2 regions of the Alteromonas sp. KUL17 genome follow, and region 1 is predicted to be linked to the other one. Evidence: predicted binding sites of a transcription regulator. Region 1 holds the regulator's gene; the other holds the start of a gene.
What was found. Region 1 encodes FNR, which switches genes on or off when oxygen is low (the NO sensors DNR and NnrR bind a similar motif). Its sites were predicted from a motif close to TTGATCTAGATCAA; they were not measured.
Positions count from the first base shown of each region.

Region 2: a site for FNR is predicted at 2,692-2,705, ahead of KUL49_RS07655 (cytochrome ubiquinol oxidase subunit I). Genes of this name have one in related genera too.

Region 1 is NZ_BJKJ01000003.1:98,629-108,306, reverse strand. Features, by position in the region: gene ccoP (cytochrome-c oxidase, cbb3-type subunit III) at 1-28, shown strand, start outside; gene KUL49_RS03815 (FixH family protein) at 245-724, shown strand; gene KUL49_RS03810 (heavy metal translocating P-type ATPase) at 724-3,192, shown strand; gene ccoS (cbb3-type cytochrome oxidase assembly protein CcoS) at 3,194-3,424, shown strand; gene KUL49_RS03800 (sulfite exporter TauE/SafE family protein) at 3,411-4,070, shown strand; gene fnr (fumarate/nitrate reduction transcriptional regulator Fnr) at 4,116-4,853, shown strand; gene uspE (universal stress protein UspE) at 5,098-6,021, shown strand; gene ttcA (tRNA 2-thiocytidine(32) synthetase TtcA) at 6,170-7,123, shown strand; gene KUL49_RS03780 (patatin-like phospholipase family protein) at 7,124-8,146, shown strand; gene KUL49_RS03775 (DUF2987 domain-containing protein) at 8,161-8,808, opposite strand; gene KUL49_RS03770 (glucosaminidase domain-containing protein) at 8,805-9,596, opposite strand; gene KUL49_RS03765 (stress protein) at 9,589-9,678, opposite strand, start outside.
Region 2 is NZ_BJKJ01000006.1:95,804-105,481, forward strand. Features, by position in the region: gene KUL49_RS07640 (hypothetical protein) at 68-436, opposite strand; gene KUL49_RS07645 (sigma-54-dependent Fis family transcriptional regulator) at 546-1,826, opposite strand; gene KUL49_RS07650 (DUF3365 domain-containing protein) at 1,982-2,587, shown strand; gene KUL49_RS07655 (cytochrome ubiquinol oxidase subunit I) at 2,915-4,495, shown strand; gene cydB (cytochrome d ubiquinol oxidase subunit II) at 4,492-5,628, shown strand; gene cydX (cytochrome bd-I oxidase subunit CydX) at 5,639-5,746, shown strand; gene KUL49_RS07670 (ATP-binding cassette domain-containing protein) at 6,032-7,867, shown strand; gene KUL49_RS07675 (ATP-binding cassette domain-containing protein) at 7,857-9,446, shown strand; gene KUL49_RS07680 (sugar porter family MFS transporter) at 9,466-9,678, opposite strand, start outside.

The DNA.
Region 1 (9,678 bases):
GTATGTATACAGCCTTTCAAATGATTAATGATTTAAATCATTAAATATCTTAAAAAGCCTCGTTACTACGGGGCTTTTTTTATGAGAAAATACAGCGGTATAGAGAGTGCCATGCGAACATTCTTTGTACACTTTTAACATGTCTCGCCAACACTATATTTATCATTATTTGCCGGCTTTACGTGTAGTTGGGGAAGTAAAAATAAATATGTTGTTAGTGAAGTAAATACGAGAAAAGATTTCGATGAATAGACCCTGGTATAAAGAGTTCTGGCCCTGGTTTTTAATTGCCGTTCCTATCATTACCCTCATCATGGGTGGCGTGTTATTAAACCTTGCTATTTCTACCGAAGATAGCTTGGTGGTAGACGACTACTACAAAGAAGGAAAAGCAATTAATGCCCGTCTGGACAAAGAAGCCATAGCCCGCCGCATGAATATCACCACTGATTTAACCATTGAAGATGGAAGCATAGCGCTGCAATTTCATTCGGGGATTCCTCAAGAAGGTAACGCGGTTAAATTAAGTTTCTATCACGTAACGCTAGAAGAGCGCGATGTTAGCGTTTTATTGACTCGCGACGCTAACGGTATTTATCGCGGCTTTATTGAAGAAAACCTTGACGGTAAATGGCGCATATCGCTGACGCCGATTGATGATAGCTGGAAAATTCAAAACACGGTCTATCTGCCCCACACTGGCAAAATGAAATTCAATCCATAATGACGAAGCACGACTGTTACCATTGCGGCTTGGCTATAGCGAGTCCAGACAATGGGAAATTTACTACTGTCATTTTAGGGCAACAACGAGACATGTGTTGCCCTGGCTGCTTAGCGGTAGCTGAAGCGATCGTTAACAACGGCCTTGAAGACTATTACCAGTTTAGAACCGAACCGGCGCAAAAATCTGACGACAGTATTTTAGAAACGTTAGATAAGCTAAAAGTCTATGACGACCCTTCCCTTCAAGAAGAGTTCGTGTTTGAAGAAGGTCAGGACAAACAGATTCAGTTGACCCTTGAAGGTATTACATGCGCTGCGTGTGGCTGGCTTATCGAAAAGCAGTTGTCAAAAGTTGAAGGAATAAAGCAAGTCGCGGTGAATGTACAAGAGCGCCGCGCTTTAGTCACTTGGTCACCGTTTCAAATTAAGCTTAGCCAAATTCTATCTACGCTAAAACGCATTGGTTATGTTGGGTCACCATTTCACCCCGACGAACACGAAGCCAGTTATAAACGCGAACAGAAGACCTTTCTAAAAAAGCTTGGCCTAGCAGGCATTATGACCATGCAGGTTATGATGCTGATGACTGGGCTTTATTTTGATTGGTTCGGCGCCATTGAGTTAGAGACCCGCCAATATTTTTATTGGGTTGCCCTTACGCTTACAACACCTGTGGTGCTGTATTCAGGCAGCACCTTTTATGTGGGCGCCGCTAAAGCGCTAAGCGCCAAAACGGTTAATATGGACGTACCCGTTACGCTCGCCATATTCGGTACTTACATTGCTGGAATTCGCTCTACAGTATTAGAGCAAGGTGAAGTGTATTTCGAATCCATCTGTATGTTTATTTTTCTGCTGTTACTTAGCCGATTCTTAGAACATCGCAGTCGTCATCGCGCCGCACAGATCTCTGCCAATATGATGCAGTATGTGCCCGTATCAGCGACCAAACTAAATCCGGATGGCAGCCTAACCGAGTGTCTGGCTAAGCAGCTAAAAATTGATGACGTAGTACTGGTGAAGCCTGGTGAAACAGTCCCCATTGATGGAGTGGTAACCGACGGCAACGCAGCGGTTGACGAATCAATGCTTACCGGCGAGTTTAACCCCGTGCGTAAGTCGAACAGTAGCCTGGTTTACGGCGGCACGGTTTGTCAAGATGGTACGCTAACCATTACGGTTACGCAGACCCTTAAAAATGCGCTGGTAAATCAAATTGTACGACTGCAAGCAAGTGCCATGGCGAGTAAGCCTAAAGCAGCGCAGATAGCCGATAATTTTTCTCGCTATTTCGTTACCGCGGTATTGCTGGTTTCGGCGTTAACCTATAGCTTTTGGGCGTATCAGGGTAGCGACGAGGCATTTTGGATCACCATATCGGTGCTGGTTGCAACCTGCCCTTGCGCACTAGGGTTGGCTACGCCATCAGCGTTAACCTGCGCTATGGCAAAGTTAAACCGACAAGGTATTTTACTAAAACGCGCCGATGCGCTAGAACAAATTACTGACATTGACACCATCGCTTTAGACAAAACCGGCACGCTCACAAAAGGCAAATTTACTATTTCAAATGCCTGGTACGCTGACGGCGTGGATAGTAATAGTGCGCTATCAATTGCGCGCGCTTTGGAGTCACGCTCTGAACATCCGATTGCCAAAGCCTTTAGCGACGGTATAGCCTTTAGCGACGGTGTAGCCCTAAGCGAGATTTCTGCCTCTAGCGGTAGTGCTGACGCCATCGATAACACGGTACACAAAGTGACTAATTTTACCGTTACGCCAGGAGGTGGTATCAGCGGTGAGATCAATGACACGTTGTTTTCTATGGGATCTGCAGCATTCAGCGTTCACGAATCACAGCTAAAACTCATTGAAGTGTTCCCTTCAGCTAACGTGTTTCTCACGGTTAAGGGGCGTATTATGGCTGCGTATGAAGTAAAAGATTCACTAAGAGAAGATACGCAAGAAACTCTCGATATATTAGCTGCAAGCCATACTCTCGCCGTTTTAAGTGGTGATACACAGCAAAACGTTAATGCGCTTACCGCACCATTGCCAATTTCGACCGCTAAAGGTGGCCTAACACCTGAGCAAAAGTACGAAGCCGTTCAAGCTATGCAGCAATCTGGCGCGAAAGTGATGATGATGGGTGACGGTATTAACGACGCTCCAGTTCTTGCCAGCGCTGATGTGGCAATTGCAGTGGGTAATGCCACAGACGTGGCTAAAACTGCCGCCGACGTGATACTGCTTGGCGATCAGCTGCTTTCTGTACCAGAACTTATTCGAACTGCGCACCAAGTGAAGCAAAAAATAAGGCAAAATATTGGCTGGTCGGTAGGTTACAACGTTTTGATCTTACCTTTCGCCGTATCAGGCCTACTTTCACCGTGGATGGCTGTTGTTGGTATGTCGTTAAGCAGTATCATTGTGGTCACAAACTCAACGCGACTTTTGAGCAAATAGCATGAGTATTATTTACGTATTAATTCCAATCGCCATCATCATTGTTGCCGTCGCTATTGTGATATTCTTTTGGGCGGTGAAAACCAATCAATTTGAAGATTTAGATCGCCAAGGTTATAGCATACTGTTTGACGATGATCTTCCGCCAGAAGAAAAAAAGCTAGCTGAGCAACGCAAACAACTTCAAGACAGTAAAGTAGACAAAAGCCAAGCGCCACATGGAAGGGATTAACTACTTCTCTGCCTTTCTTATCGGCTTAGCCGGCGGAGTTCACTGTGTGGGAATGTGCGGTGGAATTGTCGCTGCGCTAAGGATGGTATCGCCTAAAGGCGCTTCAGCACTACCCTATACCCTTGCCTATAACATGGGACGTATAGTGAGCTACACCATCGCCGGAGCAATAACCGGGGCACTTGGAAAAATTGCAGCAGATTATATACCTCTTGCCAACTATGCCCTTTCCCTACTTAGCGGAATCATGTTGCTTCTACTGGCGTGTTATTTGGGTAAGTGGTGGACTGGTTTAACGGTGCTGGAAAATGCGGGTAAAGGCCTATTTTCCAAAGTCCAGCCGCTTTCAAAACGCTTTTTGCCATTTAAGACCCCTTTAAGTGCGTTGCCTTATGGTTTTATTTGGGGTTGGCTTCCTTGCGGTTTGGTGTATTCCACACTTACCTGGTCTCTCGCGGCGGGTAACGCGCTAGAAGGCGCTGCTATTATGTTCTTCTTCGGTTTGGGTACATTACCCACCTTGCTCGCTGCAAGCGCTGGTAGCCAATATATTGTTCGAAGTTTTCAACATAACCATTTTAGACAAATTATTGCAGTAATAATGGCAATATATGCAGCTTATCTTATTCATGGCGCAATCGTTTAAAAATGGGTGTATTATTGTCGGGTATTCTTTTAGAGAGCGTGCATTATGAGCAAAGGAAGCCAATTTTCTATTCACTGTCAAAACTGTAGTTTCAGTCACCTGTGTTTACCGGTGGCGTTGAACAAAACAGAAATCGAGTCTCTTGACGATATTATTGAACGCAAGAAGCCGCTTCATAAAGGTGACACGCTGATTCAAACTGGTGATAAATTCCGTTCTCTATTTGCAGTGAGAACCGGTTCATTCAAATCATTTGTGACTAATACCGAAGGTGAAGAACAGATTACCGGCTTCCACTTTCCTGGTGACATTATCGGTTTCGATGCATTAAGAGAGAACAAACACCAAAGCTATACCTCTGCGTTAGAAACTGCCATGGTGTGTGAGCTTCCCTACGAGACCCTCGACGAAATGTCAGTGCAATTTCCAAAGCTGCGCCACCAGATCATGAGCTTCATGAGCGCTGAAATAAAACAAGATCACGACATGATCATGCTTTTAAACAAGCGAACCGCAGAAGAGCGCTTACTGTATTTCATCTCACACCTGTCGCAACGCTTTGAAGAGCGTGGCTTTTCCCATAGAGAATTCCACTTAACCATGACGCGCAACGAAATTGGAAACTATTTAGGATTAACGATTGAAACGATTAGTCGTCTGTTAAGCCGTTTTCAAAAAGACAACATCATAAAAGTAGACGGCAAGCTTATTACTATTTTGGATTTCGATAGGCTAAACACCAAACTAGCGGCGCTTAACGGCCCTAGCGTTGTCTGCGGTTAGTCCTTTTTAAGTGTTAAATAAGGCGCGCACTAAGCGCGCTTTTTTGTAACCTGTGTTAGCCACCTACCTGCCCTTTCAGCGCCACGCCGGTTGCTCCATATTCAATTAGGTAGGTTCACTCATGGTCGCCTCGTAAAATTCTTGATCTAAAACAACTTACGTTTTTCCCAATGTCGTTTATAGTTAGTATTAGAAAGCTTCGATTTCGACAGCCGCTACTAAGTTTCGTAGTTAGGGGGACGTTATGATTGAGTGTAAACGAATTCTGGCCGTGGTAGATGCCGAGCGCGATAACCAACCTGCACTAAGCCGTGCTTATGAACTCGCTTCAAAAACAGGCGCTTCAGTTACCGCCATGATGGTGGTATACGACTTATCTTATGATATGACGACCATGCTTAGCCCGGATGAGCGCGAGTCAATGCGCGATGCAGTTACAAAGGAGCATGCAAAATGGCTTGCCACCCACTTAAGAGAACAAGGATTCACTGAAACTGATATCGTTGTTGAATGGAATAATCGCGCGTATGAATCGATTATTTACTACACCCTAAACAATCAGATAGATTTAGTGGTAAAGGCAACCAAAAAGCACGACGATCTTGCTTCTGTTATTTTCACCCCCACCGACTGGCATTTAATGCGTAAATGCCCTCGCCCAGTATTGCTCGTTAAAGAGCACGACTGGCCAGAAGGAGGAGAGATTATTGCTGCAGTAAACGTAGGCAGTGAAGACGATGAGCACGCCGCACTTAACGATAAGCTCACCCTCATTGCTAACGACTACGCCTCTTTATTGAAAGGGAGCGTAAATTTGGTCAACAGTTACCCTTCTACACCACTTAATATCGCCATAGAAGTGCCTGAGTTCGACCCCGATACCTATCACGACGCGGTAAAAAATCATCATTTAAAGGAAATGCGTAGTCACGCGTTAAAGTACGGTATTCCTGAGAACAAATGCGTAGTAAGAGAAGGCCTTCCGGAAAAAGTTATCCCGCAAGTGGCAAAAACACTAGATGCAGAGCTGGTTGTTATTGGTACCGTTGGCCGTGTGGGCATTTCAGCGGCCCTAATTGGTAACACTGCAGAACACGTGATCGACGAACTCAATTGCGATGTGCTTGCTATTAAGCCAGATGGATTTGTGTCGCCGTTGTCGGTGTAGTCTTTTTATCAGTACCACATAGCCCGTGTTTGCCGTTACTTAGCGGCCAACGCGGTATGTCACCAACAAATTTAACTTCACAAGCATGGTCTCGAAAAGCCGCTTTAATGTATAATGGTGGCTTTATCACAAACCAAGCTAGTTAATTATGAGTTTAGGCACAAACAGTGCTGACGCGTCGCCATTAAATGCTGCGCAAAGTAAGCAAAAGTACAACTTCAACAAACTTCAGAAACGACTTCGCCGCAATGTGGGTAAAGCCATTGGCGATTTCGGTATGATTGAAAACAACGACAAAGTAATGGTGTGTTTATCTGGCGGTAAAGACAGCTACACCATGCTAGATATTTTATTGTTTTTAAAGAAGATTGCGCCTATTCATTTTGATATCGTTGCGGTTAATCTTGACCAAAAGCAGCCTGGTTTCCCCGAACATATCTTGCCTGAATATCTAGAAAGCATTGGCGTTGACTACAAAATTGTAGAAGAAGACACCTACTCTATTGTTAAAGACAAAATTCCAGAGGGAAAGACGACTTGCTCTCTCTGTTCTCGCTTGCGCCGTGGTATTCTGTACCGCACGGCAAAAGAGTTAGGTGCGACTAAAATTGCATTAGGTCATCACCGCGACGACATGCTAGAAACGTTTTTCCTCAATATGTTTCATGGTGGCAAGCTTAAGTCTATGCCGCCAAAGCTAGTCAGCGATAACGGTGAACACATCGTTATTCGTCCATTGGCCTACTGCACAGAAAAAGACATCGAGAAATATTCTCAGGCCGCTGAATTTCCGATTATTCCGTGTAACCTTTGTGGCTCACAAGAAAACCTACAGCGCCAAAACATAAAGGCTATGCTTCAAGACTGGAACCGTCGCTTCCCAGGTCGTATAGAGTCGATGTTCCGTGCGCTTCAAAACGTAGCGCCTTCACACTTAATCGACAGCAACCTTTATGATTTTAAAGCTATAGCTACACAAGAAGGCCCGGTAGAAGACGGTGATATCGGGTTCGATGAACCTTCTTTCACTACAGAAAATAGTACGGACTTCAGTGATGAAGATAATACTATTGAAGTAATAAACATTATGGAACCTAAGTAAATGAAAATTGGACTTGCGCTAGGTGCCGGTGCCGCAAGGGGCTGGACTCACATTGGCATAATTGAAGCATTAGAAAAACTCGGCGTAAAAATTGACGTTGTAGCGGGATGTTCTATTGGTGCTTATGTTGGTGCTGCCTACGCAAGTGGCAAGCTGGAAGGCTTGAAAGAGTGGGCCTGTTCCCTTAGCGACTGGCAGGTACTTGCTCTTATGGGCGTAGGACTTAGACGCGGCGGCATTGCAAGCGGACAGAAGGTTTTCGACAAACTAGCAAGCGAGTTTTGTGAATCGACTTATGAAGACATGCTTAAGCCGTTTGCGGCTGTGGCTACCGACCTTTATACAGGCCGTGAAGTGGTGTTTAACTCTGGTCCTATCGGAGACACCATTCAAGCATCCTGCGCTATTCCCGCACTTTTTGCGCCCGTAGCACACGGTGATCGTTGGTTGGTAGACGGTGCCGTTGTAAACCCTGTACCGGTGAACTTATGTCGCCAATTAGGGGCCGATTTTGTGATCGCGGTTAACCTTAACGCCGATTTTCGACCACTTCGTCTTGAAAAGTTGAGACAAGATCATGAAGAAAACCAGCGCAAAACCGAGGACTTTTTTACAAAGAGTCAAAACGTACTACGCCAATGGTTCTCTCCTGACAACAAAGAAGAAAAAGCCCTAGAGAAAAAAGATGAAAAAGACAGCGTCTCGGCTGGCAATGTAAAGACTGAAGAAGGCATTGCTTCTGATGTGATTGAAAAAGTGGAAGAAGAGTTGACCGAAGTCCCCGCTAAAGTGAACAAGCGAAACCCGCCGGGAATTATGAGCGTGATGAGCAGTTCACTTGAGATACTTCAAGCTCGCGTCACACGCTCACGTTTGGCTGGCGATCCGCCTGACATTCTTATTGAGCCTCAGCTTACCGACGTGGGTATTATGGAATTCCACAGAGCCGAAGAGCTATGCGCGAAGGGCGAAGAGACCATCTCGCGTTTAGCAGAGCAAATTAGGTATCAGCTTCTTACCTAACCCCAAATATGCATTTAGCTTGACGCCATAGCGGTAACACGTAGCGGCGCATGAGGCAGTGTTAAGCCTTTTGCGTCGTTGATCCAATCTTGTTCTAGATGCAACACGCCGTTATTGATTTGCACACCTTGTGGTGTAATGAAATCTAAATTCTTGTCATCAAACTGAATCATCAAGCCCTTTACCGAAGGCATCATGAAAGACAAAAAGCTTCCCATTTCATTAAAGAAAGCTTCGTACTGACCATACAAAAAAGTAAGGTCGTCTTTTGTGTAATACTGCTTAAGATATTCCGGCTTGGTTTCAAGTTGTACCGACATATCACACACGTTCGCGCGTTCGTTTAAATCGATGCGAACCAGTGCGTTGGCAAGTTTCAGGGCCTTTTCAGTAGGCACCGTGAATCGCCCTTCACCACTCACTTCTAAGGGCATTGTTTTCTTATCGGTTACGATAGACGCTCCGTTAACTTCACATAAACGCCCTTCGCCAACACGAACAAACCCGAATGCAAACTGAAGTGCTTGGGTATCTTCATTATCCAGCTTTTTAACATGGCTATAGAAACGGCTGTACTCAACATCTATCGTTTCAGCAGCAACGGAAGAACTGCCTACACCAATAAACAGAGATGAAGCAAAAAATAAAGCAGCGCGTATCATTCGGATAAAAACTCCTCGTTAAATAGGATCATAGTTTGAAGCTCTTCAACATAAGCGGCTCCTCGCTCAGAATAGTTCATTAGCCCTTCAGCTAACGCAACACCAGTAATAGGAATTTGGTTTGCACGCAGTCGACTGCGGATCTCTCTTAAATCCGCATACGCGTCGTGGCGGTTTAAATTTCGCATGTAGGTGTACGTTGCACGCGACAAACTGTCGAATTTGGCAACTTCATGAGATGCCCCATCGTTTCGACGGTTAGGAACAAAACCACACCCCTTAGAGAAACACCATAAGCCAAAGAAGTTATAGCCCTTTCTTGCGAACCGGCTGGTGCCCCAAGCTGACTCATTCGCGGCTTGCACGAGCACGAGTTCGGCTGGTAGAACATCAATCTTTTGTAGTAAAGCTAGCAATTTTGATTTTAGCGGCTGCGTTGGCTTAACTCGATATTCCTCTTCTAACCATTCAAGCCTTGCCATATCTTCTTCAGAGAGCGTTTCGTTAGCTAACGCCTTTCTATATAAGGTTTGTACGTAATGTCTAAGCGTGAGTAGATACGCATTCTGCTTCTCTATTTCGGGGCGTAAATAGTTAAAAAACGCCTCTTTCTTCTCTTTTACATCTGTATAGGCAGAGAAGTTAGGCACCGGCTTTTTAGCTTCAACCGTTTGCGGTATATCTAAAATATCCGGTTCGTCCTCAGTAAAAATTATGGCGTTAATGACGATTACCGCCAATACGCCTAACGTAATAAGGACAATTTTAAAGGTTTCACGCTTATGCATCAAAGCTAGACTCATTCACATCGTTTTCAGATGCTTCCGTGCTTACTCCCTGCTCGCCAATCAGTTCCTGATAGAGCAAGCC
Region 2 (9,678 bases), on a different contig from region 1:
ATTCCATTTTAAAAAACGAGTGTTGTGCATGGTGAAAGCATGCATGTTCAGTGTGTTTTGGAGGTTGTTATGCGTATGGTGGGGCACGACTTAGCGGCGCCGCGTAAGCAAAATCTGTAAAGGGCTTAGCCGCTAAACGCGCGACTAGAGCGCGATAGCGAACTAGTGATATCAAAGGTAATGTGGCAAGTAGTGGCTCGTCAACCTGAGGTAAGTCGGCTAACGTGCCATTGGTACAGTCAACGTGCTCGGCGGGTGCTTTGAGCAGTTCGGGGCTAACAAAAACGAACTCACCTTCAAACTCAGTGGCGCTAATTGAAATGTAGCGCATGGTCTTGCCAGTACAAATAAGTTCAATATCTTCACCTACAAACGCACGTGCTTGCTGCATAGTATGGGCAGCAAGGCCAAGTGCTAATGCATTCTGCAAAAGCATACAAAGGCAAAGTGTTAGTGTAAGTAGGCGTCTTAAAGTCATTTTTCTTTATCTGGTTAGCGCCTTTTTATCATAGCCTGCGTTTTGGTAATTTTTCTACCTATTATTTTTACGTATCTCCAACCCCCGCTTTTTTCAGCTTTCTGTAAAGTGTACGGGTACTCACTCCCAGCGCTTGTGCAAGTTGCTGGGTATCGCCTTCAAAAGACGTGTGAACCTGACGTAAGTATTGGCGTTCCAATTCGTCTAAGGTCACAACGTTACTGTGAGATGAAGAGGCATCATTGATAGCATCAGAGCTTATGTTATCGAGCTCGGGTAAGTCTGTATCGTAAATAACGGTTTCATCAGCCAGTAAAATAGCTTGGTCTACAATGTTTTTGAGTTCGCGAATATTGCCTGGGAACGGGTAGTTGGTTAGTTTTTCTAGCGCGTTTTTATGAAACCGTTTTTTCTCTTTAGACATTGCCAAAAAATGCGCGGCTATCAGTGCTATATCTGATTTTCTTTGTCTTAAAGAAGGGAGGTTGATAGGAAAACCGGCAATGCGGTAGTAGAGGTCTTGTCTGAATTCGCCCGTTTCCACCATGTGCTTTAGATTTTTGTGTGATGCACACACTAAACGAAAATCAGCCTTTTTAGACACTGTGCTTCCTACAGGTCGATAAGTTCGAGACTCGAACAGCCGCAGAAGCTTTACTTGTGTGGAAAGTGGGATATCGCCGACTTCATCAAAAAACAATGTGCCGCCTTCCGCTGCTTCTACGAGCCCTTTCTTATTTGTGGTTGCGCCTGTAAATGCCCCTTTTTCATAACCGAATAGTTCGCTTTCAAGCAGCGTGTCAGACATGCCGGTACACTCGATGACAACAAATGGTTTGCCAGCACGGTGACTACTCGAGTGAAGTGCTTGGGACACCAGCTCTTTACCCGTGCCGGTTTCGCCAAACAGTAGTACTGAAATATCTGAGTTAGCGGCGCGATTTATTTTGTTTAGCATTGCTTTAAATGCCTCTGATTCGCCGACCATCTTTCCTGCTGAAGGTCGGTTTGAGGCAAACGAAAGCTTATCAAGCATTTCCAAGAAACCTAATAATTCTCCGCTACCGTCGAAGATCGGGCGCATGAGGATGTCGCAGTAGCTTTGACCCTCACTGGTGGTATGAACGTGTACTACGCTAGCCGCTCGTCCTGTGGCTTTACTCTCTTGCATTGGGCAGTGCTCGCCGCACTTATCGCAAGGTTTGCTGTTGCGGTGAGAGACTTGATAGCAGGTACTAAAGCCAAGCTTTATATCCACAGGGTAGGTATCTCTGTAGGGCTGGTTGACAGCTTCAATAACGTAGCTTGGGTTAATGAAGATTGCGGGTTTATCTATCGCATCTATCATCGCTTGTACTATGGATATATTCATGGGTGGCTGAATATTAGTTTGTTCTAATTTAATTTTGGCAATTTATCATATTGGCATAGAGCTTGTTCACTGTTTGAGACAAACGACAATACTTCGGTAGCAACTCATTCAGTTCCAAAGAGAGTTTTATAATGAAAAATAGCGTAATGCTGGTGGCGATAAGCATATTGGCAAGTAGTGCTCATTCATTGGCAGATACAGTGACTGCCAATGAGAAAAAAAGTGAAAACAGTGTACAGGAAAAAGTCAAAGAAGCGCGATTACACGCAAAAGCACTGGGAGGCGCGCTAAAGTCACGACTACAGCAAGCAATTCAATCCGGAGGGCTAGAGGCTGGCGTTAACGAATGCCAGATTGCAGCGGCTCCTATTGCTCTGGCGCTTAGTCAAAACGGGTGGGAGGTTGGGCGTACCGCGCTGAAAGTAAGGAACCCAAACAATGCGGCAGATCAATGGGAGCGTGAGCAGTTAGCGTGGTTTTCACAATTACTGACCAAAGCTAAGCAAGACAATTTGGCCCCTAAAAGACCTATTGAAACTTATCAATACGATAGCGAAAGCGGTGAGTTTAGGTACATGATGGCGATTGAACAAGGTCAGGTGTGCATGGCATGCCACGGAGCCAATGTGGCACCTTCAGTAAAACAATCCATTCTAAAGCACTATCCCAATGATCAAGCTACAGGGTTTGAATTGGGTGATTTACGGGGTGCATTCACAATCACATATACCCCTTAACTTTTCCTTATACTCCACTTTTTGACATTCGGCTAAGCAGCCTTTTTCTTGTGCCATATTTGTCACCTAAATGACAAATATGGCGAACGCATCGCCATCAATTGTTGCGTTGGATCAATAAGCCACACGCTCGGTCGTGGAATAATTTATCTGCACAGTACGAAAATACCGCCGTTTATCGGTAATTGCGCTTAAGCAGCCAAATTACTGATGTATGGCATAAACCGTGCTCTTGCCATGCGGCATATTCACGTGTTCATCACTGAATTTTAAACCACTTTTCTGTTAAGCGTTTAACGCGCACACGAAATACAAGGGAGATAACCCATGAGCGATACGTTAATAGAACTATCGCGGTGGCAATTTGCATTAACTGCAATGTTCCACTTTATATTTGTACCCTTAACTTTGGGGCTTAGCTTCTTACTTGCCATTATGGAATCGGTATACGTAATGACGGGTAAAGAAATTTATAAGCAGATGACCCAATTCTGGGGAAAGCTGTTTGGAATTAACTTTGCCATTGGTGTAGCCACAGGCTTAACCATGGAATTCCAGTTCGGAATGAATTGGTCTTACTATTCTCACTATGTAGGCGATATCTTCGGTGCGCCACTTGCCATCGAAGGCCTAATGGCCTTTTTCCTAGAGTCTACCTTCGTGGGGTTGTTCTTCTTTGGCTGGGACAAAATGTCAAAGGTGAAGCATCTGATGGCGACTTGGCTGGTGGCCATTGGTTCAAACTTCTCTGCACTGTGGATCTTGATTGCTAACGGCTGGATGCAATACCCGGTAGGCGCTGAATTTAATTTTGAAGCCATGCGTATGGAAATGACCAGCTTTGCTGAGGTTATTTTTAACCCCGTAGCACAGGTTAAATTTGTTCACACTGTATCAGCAGGTTACGTGACCGGCGCAATGTTTGTGTTGGCAATTTCAAGTTACTACCTGCTTAATCATAAGCATATCGCCTTTGCGCGCCGTTCGTTCGCCATAGCTGCTAGCTTCGGCCTAGCCTCAACGCTTTCTGTGATCGTGCTAGGTGATGAAAGTGGTTATGAGCTTGGTGATGTACAAAAAGTGAAGCTGGCAGCAGTTGAAGCTGAGTACGAAACCCATCCTGCACCTGCGCCGTTTACTGTGTTTGGTATTCCAAACGACGAAAAGCAGGAAACCGAGTACGCCCTTCAAATTCCTTGGGCAATGGGCATTATTGCTACCCGTTCGTTAACCGAAGAAGTAAAAGGTATTAAGGATCTTAAAGAAGAGAATCGCGAGCGTATTCTAAGCGGAATTAAAGCCTATGAAGTGCTTGATGATGTAAGAAACGGCACCGCGACAGCTGAGCAACGTACTGCCTTCGACCAAAATAAAGACAGTTTGGGCTACGCTATGTTGCTAGAGCCTTTCACTGAGAACGTTTCAAATCCTTCTGATGCCGCGCTTCAACAGGCAGTAGATTACAGCATTCCGCCGGTTGCCCCATTGTTTTGGAGTTTCCGCCTTATGGTTGTGGCTGGCTTTATTATGCTTGCGCTATTTGTGTGCGCCTTTTACTACAGTACTAAACACAAGATTACTAAGCCACGTTGGCTATTAAAAAGCGCGCTCTACGGTTTGCCGCTTCCTTGGATTGCCTGTGAGGCTGGCTGGTTTGTCGCTGAATATGGCCGCCAACCATGGTCAATTGCAGAGGTGCTTCCGGTGCATACGTCGGTATCTAATCTCGCCGTAAGCGACGTGGTAATAACCCTTGTAGCCTACAGTGCTTTCTACACCGGCATGTTCATTATTGGTTTTTACCTAATGAAGAAGTTTGCCAAGAAAGGGCCAGTTCCACCTGAAGATAAGCAGCCTGACACTGAATTTGATCTTATTGACCTTGATGAGCAAGGAGCAAAAGCATGATTGATTATGAACTACTGAGAGTCATTTGGTGGTGCTTGGTTGGCGTTCTGCTAATTGGCTTCGCGGTTACTGATGGCTTCGATTTGGGCGTTGGAGCACTGCTCACGCTTATTGGTAAAAATGACAAAGAGCGCCGCGTAATGATAAATACAGTAGGGCCGCACTGGGATGGCAACCAAGTTTGGTTTATCACCGCAGGTGGCGCTATTTTCGCCGCGTGGCCGATGATTTACGCCACTGCGTTTTCTGGGTTTTACCTCGCGCTGGCCCTTACCTTAATTGCCCTTTGGATGCGCCCGATAGGCTTTGATTACCGCAGTAAATTACCTAACCCACAGTGGCGTAAAGCGTGGGATTGGGCGTTATTTGCTGGCGGTATTATCCCAGCCCTTATCTTTGGTGTGGCGTTTGGTAACCTGCTGTTGGGCGTACCGTTTGAAATGGACAGCACGCTTAAATCAACTTACACAGGCTCGTTCTTTGGCCTTTTAACACCGTTTGCGCTGGTGGCAGGGCTGCTATCTGTGGCTATGTTGCTGAATCACGGTGCAACCTGGCTACAAATGAAAACCGATGGCTTTATTGAAGTTCGCGCACGTGCAGTATCGGTTGTGTTAAGCCTGGCTGGTGTCACGCTATTTGTACTTGCAGGTCTTTGGGTAGCATTTGGATTAGATGGCTTCGTGATTACGTCGGCAGTCGATACCATTGCTACGTCAAATCTACTTAAGAAAGAGGTTGCCATTGAAGCTGGGGCTTGGATGAGCAACTACAGCAAATACCCCTTTATGATTGCAGCACCTGTGCTGGGCATTATTGCGGGTTTGGCCTGTGCGCTTTTCTCTAAGAAGGGTAATGCAGGTATGGCGTTTGTATCGAGTGCGCTATTTATAGCAGGCGTTATCTTAACGGCTGGCTTTTCTATGTTCCCATTCTTAATGCCAAGCATCACCATGCCAGAAGCGAGCTTAACCGTATGGGACGCTACGTCTAGCCATATGACGCTAAACGTAATGTTTATCGTTGCCTGTATCTTTGTGCCTATTGTACTTAGCTACACGGCCTATAGCTTTTACGTAATGCGCGGACGCATTAAAAACGAAGACCTCGACAAGTCTCACACCATTTATTAAGGAGAACGCTATGTGGTATTTCGCTTGGATTTTAGGAGTTTTGCTGGCGTGCTCTTTTGGCATTATCAACGCCATGTGGTTGGAGTCGACGGAAAATATGGATAGACCCGAAGACTAGGTGTTTTAAATAGCGCGGAGTTCATCCGTTTTCAAACACGCCGTAAACCCATCCATGGGGGCTCTTCAGCAGCGTCCCTGCTGCTGAAGGTTTGAAAACGGATGAACACCGCGCTATCAGTTTAATTGGCAGGTTCTTGCAGCCAGCCCACCACCACTTGGAAAAGAATGAAAAAGAAATGCGAGATTTGCTCTCGTTACTAAGTAACGAAAAAGAAGAGTCAAAACCACAGTGATCAAAGAAAAAGTTCCCAACCGGCAAACGCTTAATGCGTGGTGCAATAAGATGGATAAGGCGCAGTCGCTTGGCTTGCGCACTTCGCTTATGGCGCAAGTAGTGGTTAAGTGTTTGTCGCTTTTTTCTTTGATTATTGGGTTCTATTATTTTTCACATATTGCTCATGACTGGGTAGTAAACCAGACTCCTGCAACAGCGAGTGATGTCACAGGACTTGCCGTTTCTCTGGGAATGAGTTGGCTGCTTCAAGGCGCATTCAATGCTTTATCTAGTAGTGCAAAAATGCAGGTATTAAATAAGCTAGAACAGCGCTTGCAGCAGGTTTTCATCGAGCGTCAATATGCGCTTATTCGCCAGCACTCGGTTTACTATTGGCAAACGGTGTGGCTGCAGCACTTACAGGCTTTTGCTGACTGGGCACTTGAATATCGAGTGCAGCAAATGATTGCAGTTGTTGTCCCCTTGTTTGCTTTAGCCGTTATCTTTTATGTGAACCCCGTTATAGGGATTGGCCTATTACTAACATTGCCGGTAGTGCCGCTTTTTATGATCATTGTGGGCAAGGGAGCCGCAGCCCTACATCGAAAGCACTTTATCGCCCTTGAACGTTTGGGAAGTTTATTTACTGATAGGTTAGCCGCGCTGCCGATGCTGGCAAATTATCAGGCGCATCAAAAACAAACAGCCCTGCTTAAAGATGCCAGTGAAAATTTGAATGCGCGTACTATGAAAGTAGTGAGCGTAGCGTTTTTGTCCAACAGCGTGCTCGACTTCTTCGCAACACTCGCGGTTGCACTTACGGCAGTATTTATTGGTTTTTCACTGTTAGGTGAATTGAGTATTGGGCCGGAGATAGCGCTCCAGCAGGGCTTATGGATATTGCTGACTGTGCCATTGTTACTCAGTGAAATGAAAAAGTTGGGGCAGGTATACCATCAGAAGGCGCAAGCAGAAGCCGCCAAAGCTGAACTCGCGCCGTTATTCTCGTGCTTCACGCAAAATCTTGATGGTAGTGCAGTGAATCCGGTCAACGCTGACACAACCCACCATTATTCATCAGAACACGAGGTATTGCTTGCGGCTAAAAACCTTAAGGTTTTTGACATAAACGCCGGGCAAACTCACTCGCAAAGCTCTCACGCTACAACGGATGTGGATGAGCCGTCTGTGCTTTTGCACGCTGAATCTCTAGAAGTATCAAAGGGCGATATAATACTCATTAGCGGGCGCTCTGGTTCAGGTAAAACACTATTATTAGAAGCCTTAGGCGGTCAAAGACCTAGCACACATACATTCAGTGAACCGGTAATTTGGATTACCCAGCATCCCGTGATCACGCAAGGTACCGTGCGTGAAAATTTGTGCTTAAACGACAGCTTTACAGACGACGCGCTTACGAAAGCACTAGAAGCAGTAGAACTTGACGCGTGGCTGTCGTTATTGCCTTTGGGGCTTGATACGGTAATGACGGATTATCCGCTACTTTCAGGTGGAGAAGCGCAACGGCTGTCGTTAGCGAGAGCGCTGTTGCGCAAAGACAATATATGGTTACTAGACGAGCCTACAGCCCATTTGCCAGATTCCCAGCATGCAAGATTGGCACAGTTAATTGAACGTTTGGGTAGAGACAAAACGCTGATTTGGGCTTCTCACAAAGCACTCCCTGCAAACTGGTTTAACCGCTTTTGGACGGTATCGCGAAGTACGAATGAACAAGACGTTATTTCCAACTCAAACTTCAACTCAATGTCAAAATCAGAGGCAGGGCTTAAAAGCAAAATAGGCGCAGTACAAGACGGGCACCTACAAGGCTGTAGCAGCGTGACGGAAACGAGCTTTAAGATGAATGCCAATCAAAAGGAACGTAGCCTTGATGAAAAGTAAACCGGCTTATCTCACGCTGCTGCTTGCTCTTTTACACGGTGTGGCAGGAATAACCATTCTTGTTATTTCTTCGTGGTTTATTGCTATCAGCGCTATTGCACCAATAGGTTTTAATTACGTTATTCCCGCGGTGGTTATTCGCGCGCTAGCACTACTTCGCATTGCTTCGGGATATGCCAGTATGTGGGTGGGTCATAACGATTTGCTTACCCGTATCGCAGAGGGTCGCTTGCTTGTATTCAGTCAACTTAAAAACAGTAAAATTACCGACAAAGCATTCACAACAGAAGCATTAGCCCAGCATACCGAAACGCTTGCCAGTCGGTGGATTGCTTGGATAGCTCCGCTTTCTAACATCACATTTATATTCACTAACCTTTGCGTTGCTGCGGTATGGTTTGACCTTCCCGGCACCTCGTTTTTACTTACACTTTTTGTTATTTGGCTCTTCATCGTTGTGCTGCAAGGCTTTAGTGGTTTAAACGTTGCGAAAAAAGCGACAAAGGAAAATAAAGTGTTTCGCCAAGAGTCAGCCGACTTTCTTAACTGCAGCGCTATATGGCACTTAAATAAAGCAATGAACCACATGCCAAAGGAAGAGGGGAGGCATGTGATCAATAGTGTGCCGAGTGCTGACAGGGTGTGGCGACAACAAACTACGCAGAAAGACAAAGCGCAACGCGCGAGCTGGTGGTTTCAAGGCGCGGCATTTTTCGCGGTAGTGTTAGTTATGTCGGGCGCAGTAAGTCCAATATCTGACTTTTCGTATATGCCTATTGCTATTGTTGTGCCCATGATATTGATGGCTGCGCCTGATTGGGCTGGTGCAGCTTTTCACAGCATTACCAAGTTTGCACAGCACAAACAAAGCGCGAAAGCCCTTAAGAAGCTCAAAACCTCACCCATTAAAGTACTTGAACGCACCGAACTGCACCATTCACTTACGTTATCTGATTATACTGCCAAAAATAGACGCTTACCTTTGGTCAATGCTACATTCCCAGCCACTGGCATCGTATGTATATCCGGGCCGTCAGGCTGTGGTAAGTCATCTTTGCTTCAGTCAATTGCGGGGGTAGTGCCTTCTACTGGACTTAAAGAAGTGGATGGCATGCGTATAGCCGATGGCTTAATTAAAAACTGGCGCTATGTGGAACAAGAGCCAATAGTGCTTTCTGGCAGTGTCTCTTCAAATTTAGACCCTGCCGGAATGGGTATTCCCCTTGATGACATGACTAACCTGTTAGCTCAATTAGGGCTAGAGGCACTGTTGCCGTTGTCTATGTGGGTTGGCAAGGCGGGTAGGACGCTCTCTGGGGGAGAGCGTAAGCGACTAGCCTTAGCGCGCGCTATTTTATCTCACGCAAAAGTGTTGCTTGTTGATGAACCCTTCGAGGGCTTGGATGTGACTACTCAGCATAAAGTGTGTGAGGTATTAAATCGCTACGCTGCCAACCATCTCATCCTAGTTGCTTCTCACGTTACGCCAAGCGCGTTAAATGTATCATCAACACTACTATTAGAAGAGGCGAGAATGGATAACCTTTGTGCAGGTCAGCATGCTATCAGGTTGCCTTAATATACAGGATTGACCTCAGCTAAGCGGATCGCTCAAATTCTTCCGTGATTTCTTCCAACGTTCTTCCTTTTGTTTCTGGGAAGAACTTAGCAACTAATATCAGGCTGACTAAGGCAAACACGCCGTAAATTGCAAACGTGGCCGCGGCTCCCAAGTTGGCCAACTCCCAAGGGAAAACAACTTGAACTAGAAAACTGGTGAGTGAATTCACCATGCCCACTAATGAAATAGC